DNA from 2 places in the Streptomyces sp. NPDC001568 genome. Region 2 is predicted to be linked to the other one. Evidence: riboswitches for the same ligand, from Rfam matches in the RefSeq annotation. Region 2 holds a riboswitch; the other holds the start of a gene.
The links. Region 2 has a riboswitch for guanidine ahead of ACFY0I_RS32420 (Ohr family peroxiredoxin). Riboswitches for the same ligand answer to the same signal wherever they lie in the genome.
Positions count from the first base shown of each region.

Region 1: it holds a riboswitch for guanidine, as region 2 does, so the genes downstream of both, ACFY0I_RS25610 (multidrug efflux SMR transporter) here and ACFY0I_RS32420 (Ohr family peroxiredoxin) in region 2, are expected to answer to the same signal.

Region 1 is NZ_JBIAVF010000014.1:114,341-121,294, reverse strand. It holds gene ACFY0I_RS25615 (transglycosylase domain-containing protein) at 3-2,483, shown strand; gene ACFY0I_RS25610 (multidrug efflux SMR transporter) at 2,542-2,862, opposite strand; guanidine-III (ykkC-III) riboswitch at 2,895-2,973, opposite strand; gene ACFY0I_RS25605 (co-chaperone GroES) at 3,098-3,439, opposite strand; gene ACFY0I_RS25600 (DUF3618 domain-containing protein) at 3,486-3,803, opposite strand; gene bcp (thioredoxin-dependent thiol peroxidase) at 3,916-4,383, shown strand; tRNA gene ACFY0I_RS25590 (tRNA-Leu) at 4,591-4,668, shown strand; gene rdgB (RdgB/HAM1 family non-canonical purine NTP pyrophosphatase) at 4,722-5,336, opposite strand; gene ACFY0I_RS25580 (hypothetical protein) at 5,366-5,752, opposite strand; gene rph (ribonuclease PH) at 5,858-6,592, opposite strand; gene ACFY0I_RS25570 (glucose PTS transporter subunit EIIB) at 6,720-6,953, opposite strand.
Region 2 is NZ_JBIAVF010000021.1:82,557-89,510, forward strand. It holds gene ACFY0I_RS32400 (DUF5709 domain-containing protein) at 1-78, shown strand, start outside; gene glgX (glycogen debranching protein GlgX) at 89-2,209, opposite strand; gene ACFY0I_RS32410 (type 1 glutamine amidotransferase domain-containing protein) at 2,329-3,102, opposite strand; gene ACFY0I_RS32415 (AraC family transcriptional regulator ligand-binding domain-containing protein) at 3,345-4,364, shown strand; guanidine-III (ykkC-III) riboswitch at 4,417-4,480, shown strand; gene ACFY0I_RS32420 (Ohr family peroxiredoxin) at 4,557-5,009, shown strand; gene ACFY0I_RS32425 (hypothetical protein) at 4,996-5,442, shown strand; gene ACFY0I_RS32430 (S1 family peptidase) at 5,545-6,414, shown strand; gene ACFY0I_RS32435 (VOC family protein) at 6,480-6,954, opposite strand, start outside.

The DNA.
Region 1 (6,954 bases), on a different contig from region 2:
CGATGAGCGACCAGTCACCACCACCGGGCTGGACGCCTCGCGATCCGGACACCCCCGGGGGCAAGCCGACGGAGCCCGCCGTCGAACGGGCTCCCCGCGAGGCCGGCGCCGGCGGACGGGCCACAGGCAAGGGCGGTCGTCGGCGCACCGGTTGGCGGCGCGCCCTGCCGACCTGGCGGATGCTGCTGGGCTCCCTCGTGCTGATCGGGCTGCTGTTGGGCGGCGCCTTGGTGGCCGGGTACCTGCTGGTGGACATCCCGCCGGCGAACGCGGCCGCCACCGCGCAGTCCAACGTGTACCTGTACGCGGACGGGTCGCAGCTGGCCCGTGACGGCGAGGTCAACCGGGTCAACGTGCCGCTCTCACAAGTGCCGCTGACGGTCCAGGAGGCCGTACTGGCGGCCGAGGACCGGGACTTCCACTCCGAGCGGGCGGTGGATCCCAAAGCGATGGTCCGCGCCGCCTGGAACACCGTCACCGGGAAGGGCAAGCAGTCCGGCTCGACGATCACCCAGCAGTACGTCAAGAACTACTACCTGGGCCAGGAACAGACGGTGAACCGGAAGGTCAAGGAGTTCTTCATCGCGATCAAGCTCGGTCGGGAGAAGTCGAAGGACTACATCCTGGAGGGCTACCTGAACACCAGCTACTTCGGCCGCAACGCCTACGGGATCCAGGCCGCCGCCCAGGCCTACTACGGCAAGGACGTCAACCGGCTGACCACCGCCGAGGGCGCCTACCTGGCGACCCTGCTCAACTCCCCCAGCGCCTTCGACGTCGTCGCGCACCCCCGCAGTCGGGACCGGGCCGTCGCCCGCTGGAACTACGTGCTCGACGGCATGGTGAAGAAGGAGTGGATGGACCCGGCGGAGCGGGCCGCGGCGCGGTTCCCCGAGCCCGGCAGGATCCGTCCGGCGTCCGGCCTGTCAGGCCAGCGCGGGTACCTGGTGGAGGCCGTCAAGGACTACATCACCGAGCGCGGGATCCTCGACGACAAGACCCTCGCGGAGGGCGGCTACCGGATCACCACGACGATCGACAAGCGCCGTCAGGCGGCGTTCGTCGACGCCGTGCGGACCGAGATGGTGGACGACCTCGACCCGGCCGCCCGCCCGGCGGACCGGCTGGTGCGGGCGGGCGGGGCCTCCATCGATCCGGCCACCGGCAAGGTCGTGGCCCTGTACGGCGGCATCGACTACACGAAGCAGTACGTCAACAACGCGACCCGGCACGACTACCAGGTGGCCTCCACCTTCAAGCCGTTCGTCTTCGCCGCCGCCGTGGAGAACGACTCCCGCACCCAGGACGGCCGGCGCATCACCCCGAACACGGTCTACAACGGCGACAACAAGCGCCCGGTGGTCGGCGGCCGGATCCGCTTCGCCCCCGAGAACGAGGGGCAGGTCTCGTACGGGAACATCACCGTCAACACGGCGACCGACCTGTCGGTCAACACGGTGTACGCGCAGATGGCCGTGGACGTCGGCGGGGAGAAGGTCAAGCAGACGGCGATCGCCCTGGGCATCCCGAAGAGCACCCCGAACTTCGACGCGGGCCCGGCCATCGCCCTGGGCACCATGCAGGCGAGCGTCCTGGACATGACGCAGGCGTACGCGACCCTCGCCGACCACGGCCGGCGCACCCCGTACACCTTCCTGGAGAAGATCACCAAGGACGGGGACACCGTCGGGCTCCCCGACCGCACCCCGGAGCAGGCCGTCAGCCGCGAGGCCGCCGACACGACGACGTCCATGCTGGTCAGCGTCGTCGACAACGGCACCGGTACGGCCGCCCTGGCGGCGGGCCGGCCGGCGGCGGGCAAGACGGGCACGGCCGAACTGGACCGCTCGGCCTGGTTCGCGGCGTACACCCCCGACCTGGTCACGGTGGTGTCGATGATGGGCCAGGACCCGGACACGGGCACCCTCCAGTCCCTCTACGGGGCGCTCGGCGAGCGGCGCATCGGAGGCGGCGGCTATCCGGCGCGGATCTGGGCGGCCTACACGAAGACGGCGCTGGAGGCCTCGGACCCCGTGGACTTCGACCTCGAACTCCAGCGGGGCGCCTCGCGGCCGCAGCAGCCGGACGTCACGCAGCCGCCGGACGGCTTCCCCCCGGACCCGGACACCCCGCCGACGGGCGGCCGGACGGACGGCGGTCGCACCGACGGCGGGCAGACGGACGGCGGCCGGACCGACGGGGGCCGCAACCAGGGCGGCCAGACCGATGGCGGCCGGGCGGACGGCGGCCGGAACCAGGGCGGTCAGACGCAGGGCGGACAGACCGACGGAGGCCGGACCGACGGGGGCCAAACCAACGGCGGCCAGACGGACGGCGGCCAAACCAACGGGGGCCAAACCGACGGAGGTCAGACCGACGGCGGCCAGACGGACGGAGGCCAAACCAACGGCGGCCAGAACACCGGCGGCGACACCCAGGGCGGCGCCTTCGGCCGCCGGCCCCCGGCGGACTACCTCGAATGAGACCCGGCCGGGCCCGTACGGGACGGGCCCGGCCGGCCCCGTACGACACCGGTCCGGCTCAGTGGCCGGAGGTGGCCTTCAGCCCGACCACCGCGACCAGCAGCAGGCAGATGAAGAAGATCCGGGCGGCGGTGACGGGTTCCCCGAGCACCGCCATGCCGAGCACCGCGGCCCCGGCCGCGCCGATGCCGACCCAGACGCCGTACGCGGTGCCGATGGGCAGCGTCTTGGCGGCGTAGGACAGCAGGACCATGCTGGCGACGATCCCGGCACCGGTGAACACGGACGGCCACAGCCGGGTGAAGCCCTCGGTGAATTTCATGCCGATCGACCAGCCGACTTCGAGCAGACCGGCGATGAGAAGAAGAACCCAGGCCATGACAGGCACCTCCGGGACGAGACGGAAACGGGGGTGCGTCGTCTTTGCGTCCTGCAACCCGGTACGGCGCGTCTCGTCGGGGGTTCCCCTCCACCGTAGCAAAGGGGCAGCACGAAGGGCCGGTGACCTCGGCCACCGGCCCCAGGGTCCGACAGGGTGAAACTCGGGATCCGACGGAGGCCCGGTACGGGCCCACCGGATCCCGGATCAGGGATACCGGATCAGGGATGCCGGATCAGAGGTAGAGCCCGGTGGAGTCCTTCGACCCCTCCAGCCGCTCGGCGGCCACCGCGTGCAGGTCCCGCTCGCGCATCAGGACGTACGTCGCCCCGCGCACCTCGACCTCGGCCCGGTCCTCCGGGTCGTACAGCACCCGGTCGCCCGGCTCCACGCTCCGTACGTTCTGTCCGACGGCGACCACCTCGGCCCAGGAGAGCCGCTTGCCCACGGCCGCCGTCGCCGGGATCAGGATCCCGCCGCCGGAGCGGCGCTCGCCCTCGGGCAGGTCGGACTTCACGAGCACGCGGTCGTGCAGCATGCGGATGGGCAGCTTGTCGTGGGTGGTGTTCTCGCTCACGCCCCGAACCTACCTGCCCCGCTCCGCCCCGTCCGCCGGTGGGTGCTCACCGCTTGCGGCGCGCCGACACCACGAGGAGCCCGACCACACCGACGGCGAGCAGCGCCACGGGCACGATGCGCTCGATGCGCGGCGCCCCGTCCTCGTGGCGCAGGCCGTCCTTGACGTCGGTGACAAGCCGGTTGACGGCGACGAAGGCCCGTCCGGCGGTCTGGTCGACCGTCGAGGCGACCCTCGCCTTCGCGTCCCCGACGATCGTCTTCGGGTGCATGCGCACGCCGATCTCGTCGAGGGTCTCGGCGAGCTGCTCGCGGCGGCGGACGATGTCCGCCTCGATCTGAGCGGGGGTCCTGGCTTCCGGCACCGCGCTGCCTCCGTCGTTGTGTCGTCTGTGGCGTGATCCGTCGTGGACAGTCTGTCAGCTCCGTCAGCTTAGGCTCATGACGTACCGATCCCCTCCCGAGGAGACTGTTGAGATGAGCGAGCGACTCCAGCCGGGCGACACCGCCCCCGCCTTCACCCTGCCCGACGCGGACGGCAACGAGGTCTCGCTGGCCGACCACAAGGGCCGCAAGGTGATCGTGTACTTCTACCCCGCGGCCCTGACGCCGGGCTGCACCAAGCAGGCCTGCGACTTCACCGACAACCTGGACGCCCTGGCCACCGCCGGGTACGACGTCATCGGCGTCTCCCCCGACAAGCCGGAGAAGCTCGCCAAGTTCCGCGAGCAGGAGAACCTGAAGGTGACCCTGGTCGGGGACCCGGAGAAGGAGACCCTGACGGCCTACGGCGCCTTCGGCGAGAAGAAGCTGTACGGCAAGACGGTGACCGGGGTCATCCGTTCCACGGTGGTCGTGGACGAGGAGGGCAAGGTCGCGCACGCCTTCTACAACGTGAAGGCGACCGGCCACGTAGCGAAGATCATCAAGGACCTGGGCATCTGACCCGCCCCACCCCTTCGACGCAGCGGCCCGCACCCAACCGGTGCGGGCTGCTCCGTTCATCGGAGGTCGATCACGTCAACGGCGACTCGAGCGACGACCGCCGGGACGATCTGCGACTGCGCTGCCCCAACTGCCATGCCGTCACCAGGACCTGGTGCCGCGACCGCAAACGGGCGCGGCCCACCCAGTAGAGTGGCGGGAGCGCGAGCGCCCGTACTCCAAGCGGCTAGAGAGAATGGCTTTAGGTGCCATGTGTTGTCGGTTCGAGTCCGACCGGGCGTACCAAGGATGAACACCCGCCGCCCGTGATCCACTGGCGGCGGGTGTTTTGCGTCGCGTCAGCCCAGCAGCTCCCTGATCACCGGGACCAGGGCGCGGAAGGCCAGGCCGCGGTGGGAGATGGCGTTCTTCTCCGCCGCCGTCAGTTCCGCGCAGGTCCGCGACTCGCCCAGGGGCTGGAGGATCGGGTCGTAGCCGAAGCCGCCGCCGCCCTCGGGTGCGTGTCGCAGGGTGCCCAGGAGGCGACCCTCGACGACGCGTTCGGTGCCGTCCGGCAGGGCCAGGGCCGCCGCGCAGAAGAAGTGGGCTCCGCGGTGCTCGTCGGCGATGTCGCCGAGCTGGGCGAGCAGCAGGTCGAGGTTGGCCTTGTCGTCGCCGTGGGAGCCGGCCCAGCGGGCGGAGAAGATGCCGGGGGCGCCGTTCAGGACGTCGACGCACAGGCCGGAGTCGTCCGCGACGGCCGGTAGGCCGGTGGCCCGGGCGAGGGCGTGGGCCTTGAGGAGGGCGTTCTCGGCGAAGGTGACGCCGGTCTCCTTGACGTCCGGGATGTCGGGGTACGCGTCCGCGCCGACCAGCTCGTGCGGCAGGCCGGCGTCGGACAGGATGGCGCGGAGTTCGGTGACTTTGCCCGCGTTGCGGGTGGCCAGGATCAGGCGGCTGGGCGTCGAGGTCATGCCCTCATTATTCCGGGCCGCCGGACGGCTCAGCCCGGGGTGCAGACCTTGGAGATCTCCGAGGCGGCGTCGGCGACCGGCTTGATGTCCGGATTGACGTTGCCGCCCTCCAGGGAGGTGCGGACGTTCTGCACGGCCGTGGTCATCGAGTCGATGGCCTTGCCCAGGTCGGCGTTGTCCGTCTGGTCGCCGATCTTCTTCAGGCTCGCGTCGATCGAGTTCAGCGCGTTCTGGGCCTCCTGCGGGCTGTTGCCGGCCTGCGAGACGGCCTGCTGGAGGTCGTTGGCGCTGTCGGCGATGGCCACCGCCGTGTTGGCGCAGTCCATCGCCGTAGATATCGCGTCGCAGGAGGTCAGGGCCGGGACGGTGAGCGCGGCGGCCAGCGCCACGGCGGCGATGCGGAACTTCGGCTTCATTTAGGGGTCCCCCCACAACTCGGATACATGGACGGGCGCACGGCTGTGACACCGTGCGCCCGTACTTGCTCGGACGCGGTTGCGCGCCCGGTGGTTCTGCGCGGACTACGGAGCCTGCAGCTCCAGCGCGCCCAGTTGGAGGGCCTCCAGGTCGGCGCAGCCGCCGGTGGCGAGGTCGAGGAGCGCGTTGAGCTCCTTGCGGTCGAAGGGCTCGCCCTCGGCGGTGCCCTGGACCTCGACGAAGCGACCGTCGCCGGTGCAGACGACGTTCATGTCGGTCTCGGCGCGGACGTCCTCCTCGTAGCAGAGGTCGAGGAGGGGCACGCCGTCGACGATGCCGACGCTGACGGCGGCGACGGTGCCGGTGAGCGGCTTGCGCCCGGCCTTGATCAGCTTCTTCTTCTGGCCCCAGGCGACGGCGTCGGCGAGCGCGACGTAGGCCCCGGTGATGGCGGCGGTGCGGGTGCCGCCGTCGGCCTGGAGGACGTCGCAGTCCAGGACGATGGTGTTCTCGCCGAGGGCCTTGTAGTCGATGACCGCGCGCAGCGAACGGCCGATGAGGCGGGAGATCTCGTGGGTGCGGCCGCCGATCTTGCCGCGGACGGATTCGCGGTCGCCGCGGGTGTTGGTGGAGCGCGGCAGCATCGAGTACTCGGAGGTCACCCAGCCCTCGCCGCTGCCCTTGCGCCAGCGCGGGACGCCTTCGGTGAACGAGGCGGTGCAGAACACCTTGGTGTCACCGAAGGAGATGAGGACGGAGCCCTCGGCGTGCTTGCTCCATCCGCGTTCGATGGTGACCGGGCGGAGCTGTTCGGGCGTGCGGCCGTCGATGCGAGACATGGCTGTGAGCCTAGTCGGTACGGGGATGTGGAAGGGCCCCGCCCGAATCGATCCGGACGGGGCCCTCGCACGCGTCCGCCCCCGCCACGATGCGGCGGGGGCGGACGCGGAGCCGGGTGGGCTCAGCTCACATCATGTCTTCGATGTCCGCGGCGATCGGGTCGGCGTCGGTGCCGATGACGACCTGGATCGCGGTGCCCATCTTGACGACGCCATGGGCGCCGGCGGCCTTCAGGGCGACCTCGTCGACCAGGGCCGGGTCCTTGACCTCGGTGCGGAGGCGGGTGATGCAGCCCTCGACCTCTTCGATGTTGTCGATGCCGCCGAGCCCGGCGACGATCTTCTCAGCCTTGGTGGCCATG
Region 2 (6,954 bases):
GCGGAAGAGGCCGCGATGCACGTGGTCGAAGTACAACCGGACGAGCGGGACGAGCCGGACGACGGCGCGTACGCGTAGGGATCCGTCCTCACGGCCTTCTGCCCGGGCGGCGCAGGACGCGCATGCTGCGGGCGGTCAGGACGGTCGTCGCCGTCGCCTTGAGCTCCGTCTCGTCCTGTGCGTCGTCCCCGTCGAGGGCGGTGTCGAGGGCCACGCTCCAGGTCTCCCCGTACGTGGCGGGCGGGAGGCGGAAGGCCGTTTCCTCGGCCGAGGCGTTGAACATCAGCAGCAGCGAGTCCGGTGGCTCGGGGGCGGGGTCGCCGTCCGCCGTGAGGCGGTCCCCGCAGAGGTAGACGCCGATGCTGCGGGCGTCGGAGCGGTCCCAGTCCTCCTGCGTCATGCTCATGCCGTCCGGGCGGAGCCAGACGATGTCGGCGACCGGTGCGGCCGCGTCCGTGGGCGCGCCCTGCGGAAAGCGCCGCCGGCGCAGGACGGGTTGGGCGCGGCGCAGGGCCAACGCCCTCCGGGTGAACGCGAGCAGCTCGGTGTGTTCGGATTCGAGTTCCCAATCCACCCAGGAGAGTTCGTTGTCCTGGCAGTAGACGTTGTTGTTGCCGTCCTGCGTGCGGCCCAGCTCGTCGCCGTGGGCGATCATGGGCACACCCAGGGAGAGGCAGAGGGTCGCCATCATGTTGCGCTGTTGCCGGGCCCGTAGGCGGCGGATCTCCTCGTCGTCGCTGGGGCCCTCCGCACCGCAGTTCCAGGAGCGGTTGTCCGCGTCGCCGTCGCGGCCGTCCTCGCCGTTGGCCTCGTTGTGGCGGTCGTTGTAGGAGACCAGGTCGCGCAGGGTGAAACCGTCGTGCGCGGTGATGAAGTTGATGCCAGCGCGGGGGCGCCTGCGGTCGGACTGGTAGAGATCGGCGGAGCCGGCGATTCGGGCGGCGAACTCCGGCAGGGCGGCTTCGTCCCCCCGCCAGAAGGAGCGGACGGCATCGCGGTAGCGCCCGTTCCACTCGCTCCACAGGGCGGGGAAGTTGCCGACCTGGTAGCCGCCCTCCCCGATGTCCCAGGGTTCGGCGATGAGCTTGACCCGGCTGATGACCGGGTCCTGGTGGACGATGTCGAAGAAGGCGGAGAGCTTGTCGACGTCGTGGAACTGGCGGGCCAGGGTGGCCGCGAGGTCGAACCTGAACCCGTCCACGTGCATCTCGGTGACCCAGTACCGCAGCGAGTCCATGATCAGCTGAAGGACGGCGGGATGCCGCATCAGGAGGCTGTTGCCGGTGCCGGTCGTGTCGAAGTAGTGGGCGGGACTGTCGTCGACCAGGCGGTAGTAGGACGGATTGTCGATGCCGCGGAAGGACAGCGTGGGTCCTTGCTCGTTGCCCTCGGCCGTGTGGTTGTAGACCACGTCGAGAATGACCTCGATGCCCGCCCGGTGCAGCTCCTTGACCATGGACTTGAACTCGCGGACCTGGCCCCCGAGGCTTCCGCCGGCCGCGTAGGCGTGGTGCGGGGCGAAGAAGCCGATGGTGTTGTACCCCCAGTAGTTCGACAGGCCCCGGTCCACGAGGAAGCCGTCCTGGGTGAACTGGTGCACCGGCATGAGTTCGAGGGCGGTGACGCCGAGCGCCCGCAGGTGTGCGATGACGGCCGGGTGAGCGACCCCGGAGTACGTGCCCCGCAACTCTTCGGGGACCTCGGGGTGGCGGCGGGTCAGCCCCTTGACGTGGGCTTCGTAGATGACCGAGTCGTGGAACGCGTGCCCCGGTGGACGGTCCCCCTCCCAGTCGAACTCCCCGTCCGTCACGACGCCGAGCGGGACGTGGCCCAGGCTGTCGCGGTCGTCGGGACGGCCCGGGTCCGTGCTGTGGTGCCCGCTGAGCGACGGGTCACCGTCGATCTGGCCGTCGACGGCCCGCGCGTAGGGGTCGAGCAGCAGCTTGGCCGGATTGCACCGCAGGCCCTCGTCCGGGTTCCAGGGCCCGTGGACGCGGTAGCCGTACCGCTGTCCGGGGCCGACATCGGCCACCCGGCCGTGCCACACGCCGCCGTCCACCTCAGGAAGCGCGATCCGCAGCTCGCCGCCGTCCTCGCCGATCAGGCAGAGCTCCACCTTCTGCGCGCAGTCGGAGAAGAGGGCGAAGTTGGTCCCCGAGCCGTCGTGGGTCGCGCCGAGGGGGTACGGACGTCCTGCGGAGATATCCATGAAGGAAGGTAAGCACGGGATACGACCATGTGCCCGGATCCGGTTCGGCCGAACGAGCGCGCCCGGCCCGCCCGGGCGGCCGGCCGGCGACCCGCCGGTGCCCGGGGCACGGGTCGGCCTCAGCCGGTCGGGCGCGCCGCGCCCGACGCGTGGGCGCGGACCAGGGCCAGGTAGTCCGCCGCCAGGCGGTGGCAGTCACCGGGCCAGCGGGCCGAGACGTAGTTGCCGTCCGTGACGGTGAAGCCCCGCCCGGGGCGGGCGGCCGTGTCGCGCAGGGGCAGCGGTGGGCCGGCGCGGAAGTGGCTCGGATCGGCGAGCGCCGCGGTGACCTCCCGCTGCACGGTCGTGCGGTACGTACGGTAGTAGCGGCCCAACCAGAGCCGGGTGAGGTTCCAGCCGGTCAACTCCAGCAAGGACGTCAGGGCCGTCGTCCGCCGACCGTGCAGGACCGAGCGTCCGGTGGCGGGATCCTCGGCCCGGGCGGCCAGCAGCACGCCGTGGCACACGGCGCCCACGGGCAGCCCCTGCGTGAAGACCCGGGCGAACAGCCGCTGGGCGGTGGCGTCCTCCAACAGCGTCCGCATGCCGGTCGCGTGGCCGCCGGGCACGAACAGGCCCGTGATCGTGGCCGGGTCGACGTCGGCGTACGAGGAGGGGGCGAGGAACCAGCGGTCCTCGGTCAGCCTGCGGTAGGCGGCCAGCTCGGTGCGACGGGTCATCAGCCAGGGCGACAGCCAGGAGAAGCCGAGGTCCGTGAGCCGGGGATCGGCGAGCGCGACCTGCCCGCCGGGGGTCGCGAACCGCACCTCGAAGCCGGCGTCCCGCAGCGCGGCCCAGGGCACCGCGGCCTCGGTCGGGTCGTAGTCGCCCGCGGGGAGCAGGAAGAGAATCACGATGTATTCCTCCGGGATGCGGCCGCGGTCGGCGGCAGGACGCGACGGTGATCAGGGCAGTGCGCTTCCCCGGGTTCCGGGGTCGACGATAGGAGCCGATCGCCGCCCCGTCATGCACCGGGGCGGCCACTCCGTTGACCCCCCGGGCCGGCCCGGCACCCCCGACCCGACCCGACCCGACCCGGAGCGGGCGCGCGGCCACGGTGTTGACGGGGGTGGTGCGCCCGCATTGACTGGCGGCCGTGTCCACCACCGAGCCGCCCTCCGTCACCGCGAGCTACGCCCGCGCCGTCCTCAGCGGCTCGGCGCAGGGCGCCGGCGGGCCGACGGCCCGGGCGCTGCCCACGGACCGGCTGGAGTTCGGCGAGATGCGGGCCCTGTGGGACGCGGTGCTCGGCGCCCCGGACGCCGGCCCGCACACCGGGCTCCTCGTGGGCGACCGGATCAGGCCCGAAGACCTGCACATCCTCGGCCACCTCGTCCTGACCTGCGCCGGCCTCGGCGACGCCGCCCTGGCGGCCGAGCGCTACCACCCCCTGGTGAGCCAGGCGGGCACGGTGACCCTGCACCGCCGCGGCGCCGACAGCCGGATCCGCTACCGGCCGACCGTCGAACCGGCGGCCATGCACCCCCAGCAGGTGGAGGCGGTCGTCAGCAGCATGGTGCGGGCGGCCCGCTGGATCGCCGGCGACGACTGGGCGCCGCTGGCCGTGTCGTTCACCCATCCCCGCGTCGGCGCGGCCGAACCGTACGTCCGCGTCCTCGGCTGCCCCGTCGCCTTCGACGCTCCGGAGAACGCGATCACGGTCGGCAACGAGGACCTCGACCGGCGCCGTCCCCTGTACGATCCGGCGCTCGACGCCCTCCACCGGGCCTACGCCGAAAGGCTGCTGGAGCGGCTGACCGCCGAGGTCACCACGGCCGCGCGGGTACGGCGGTGGCTGGAGCACGCCGTGCTCGCGGACGTGGGCCCCGAGGGCCCCGCCGAGGCCCTCAACATCGGCGTCCGAACCCTGCGCAGGGCCCTGCACGCCGAGGGCACGTCGTGGCGCGAACTGCTCGACGCCGCCCGCCGCGACCGGACCGGGCGCCTGCTGGAGACCACGGCCCTGCCGCTCGACCGGATCGCCCCGTTGGTCGGTCTGAGCGGCGCGACGGCCCTGGTCCGGGCCTTCACCCGGTGGGAGGGCATGCCGCCGGGGGCGTACCGCAGTCGGCACCGGCACGCGGCCCCGGGGCCGGGCCGGGCCGCCGGCGGGTGAGGAACGTCACCGCCGGCGCCACCCCGGGGCACGGTCGCCGTTGCTAGATTTTCCGGCGGTCGGACCCACGACCCCGGACGAGATGCGCCGTACCCGGTTACGCACGACGACGCGCGAGGTGCCGCACGAGCGGCGCCGAACGCCGTCCGCACCCGGGCGGCGTCCTCGTCGAGCAGGATGGGCCGACCCGCGATGACCGTGCCACTCACCAGCAGTCTGTACCGGACGACCGCGCATGCCGTCGGGGGCCGCAGCGGCTCCGTCCACACGGATGACCGGCGCCTGGACCTGCGCCTGGCCCCGCCGCGCAAGAAGGTGCCCGGTACGACCAACCCCGAGCAACTGTTCGCGGCCGGTTTCGCCGCCTGCTTCACCTCCGCGCTCGCGGAGGTCGCCGCCGAGTACGGGGCGGACGCCTCCGCCGCGCGGGTGGCCTGCGAGGTGCGGCTCGGCACCACCGACACGCCCGCGGGCTACGGCCTCGCCGTGGCCCTCACCGTCGGCCTGCCGGGGTGGCGGGCGGCGGACCTGCGGCCACTGCTGCACCGGGCCGACGCGGTCTGCCCCTACTCGCAGGCCGTACGCGGCAACGTACCGCTGATGCTGACCGCCCTGGACGACCCCGCCGCCCATGACCGGACCTGAGCCGACGGGCCGGGCCCCGGGCGGCCCCGGCGTTCCGGTGCCCGAGCGCGGAGCCTGGCTCCGGCGCGGCATCAGCCGCGACGGTGGACCCCTGGTCGAGGACCGCGAGGTGGTGTGGCTGCAGGCCGGGCGGTACTACGCCGACAGCCGGGGCTTCGCCGGTACGACCTCCTTCGACGGCTCGCAGGTGCGCTTCCACCACCTCACGGGCGAACCCGGCGAGGACGCCGGCACCTTCCGGTGGGAGGGCGCCAACCTCGTCGAACGGGGCACCAACCCGGACGGCAGCACCTTCCTGGAGGTCTGGACCCCGCTTCCGGACGCCGACGGCGCCACCGGTTCCTGGGCCGGCGCGGACCACCACGTGGTGCGTGTCGGCCGGCACGTGGTGCACGTCGATTCCGCGGCGGAGGGGACGTACCGGAGGCTGTGACCTGCCTTCCGGAGGTGTAGGGCGCCGTGGACAGGGAAGAGGGAACGCGACCGGAAGCACTCGGTCCGATCATCCACCTGCCCCCGTTCGAAAGTGCCCGTCATGGCTGGTTCCGCCCCACTGCCCGCTCAGCACCGACAGCAAGCCGCCCGGCCCCGGCCGGGACGCCGGCTGCTGACCCGGGCGGTGGCCGTGGGGGCCGTCGCCGTGCTGTACACGGCGGCGACGGGCACCGGAGCCCAGGCGATCGTGCGCGGAACGGACTCCTCCGAGCCGTACCCGTTCATGGTGGCGATCCCGATGACCCCGGGGGACGGCGAGGGCTCCATGGACGCCATGTGCGGTGGGGCCCTGATCGCTCCGCAGTGGGTGGTGACGGCCGGGCACTGCGCGCAGGAGGTGATGCCGGCGCACCCCAGCGGCACGGTTCGCGTCGGCAGTGATCACCGCAACGCGGGCGGCACCGTACGCAAGATCGTCGCCAAGGTCGTCCACCCCGGCTTCGACGCCGCCGGCGACAAGCGCTCGAACGACGACATCGCCCTGCTGAAACTGGACCGGCCCGTCCGTCAGCAGCCGGTCCGGATCGCGGGCAGCGCCCCCGAGGTGGGCGCGGACACCCGGGTGATCGGCTTCGGCACCGTGGTGGACGACCCCGAGCCGGGTAGGTGGGTGTTCCCCGACCGGCTCCAGGAGCTGGACACGCGCCGGACCGCCACGTCGGACTGCATGGACATCAACGGCAAGGGCGAGCTCTGCACCAGCAGCAAGGTCCGCGGCGCGATGGCCTGCTCCGGGGATTCGGGCGGTCCGCAGGTCCAGCGGGTGGGCGGGCGCTGGGAGCTGGTCGGCGTGACCTCCGGCGACGGCGACTACGCAGTCGACCCGCACTGCGGGAGCGGTCCCGGGATCTGGACGTCGGTGTCCGCGTACAAGGACTGGATCAACCGGACCATCGCCGCCCACCACTGACGGCGGACGGACGGACGGACGTGCGGGCGCGGGGCCGGCCGGTCGGTCCGGTCGTGTTCGGCCGGTCAGGATCCCGCGGTTCGCGCCGTCTTTCCGGGCGCGACGAGGGTGAACGGCGCCCCGTCGGGGTCGATGAGGACGACCCGCCGGCTCGCGGGTGAGGTCTCGACGGGGGAACCCGCCCTGCCGCCCAGCTGTACGGCGGCCTCCACCGCCGCCTCCAGGTCGCTCACCCGGAAGTGGACGTGCCAGCGGGGACGGACCGCGGGGTCCGGCGCCGCTTCCAGCGCCCCGCCGCGGATGCGGGCGATGGTGTCCCGACCGTGGCGCAGGACGACGTGGTCCTGCTCGTAGGACACGGTGCAGCAGCCGGGCCGCTCGCCGGCCCATTCGAGCACTTCCCCGTAGAAGATCGCGGCGGCGAACGCGTCGCGCGTCCGCAGTTCGAGCCAGGCCGGGGCGCTGCCGCGGCCCACCGACCAGTCGGGGAGTACGTCGCCCTCCCAGAGTCCGAAGACGGCCCCCGCGGGGTCCGCGGCC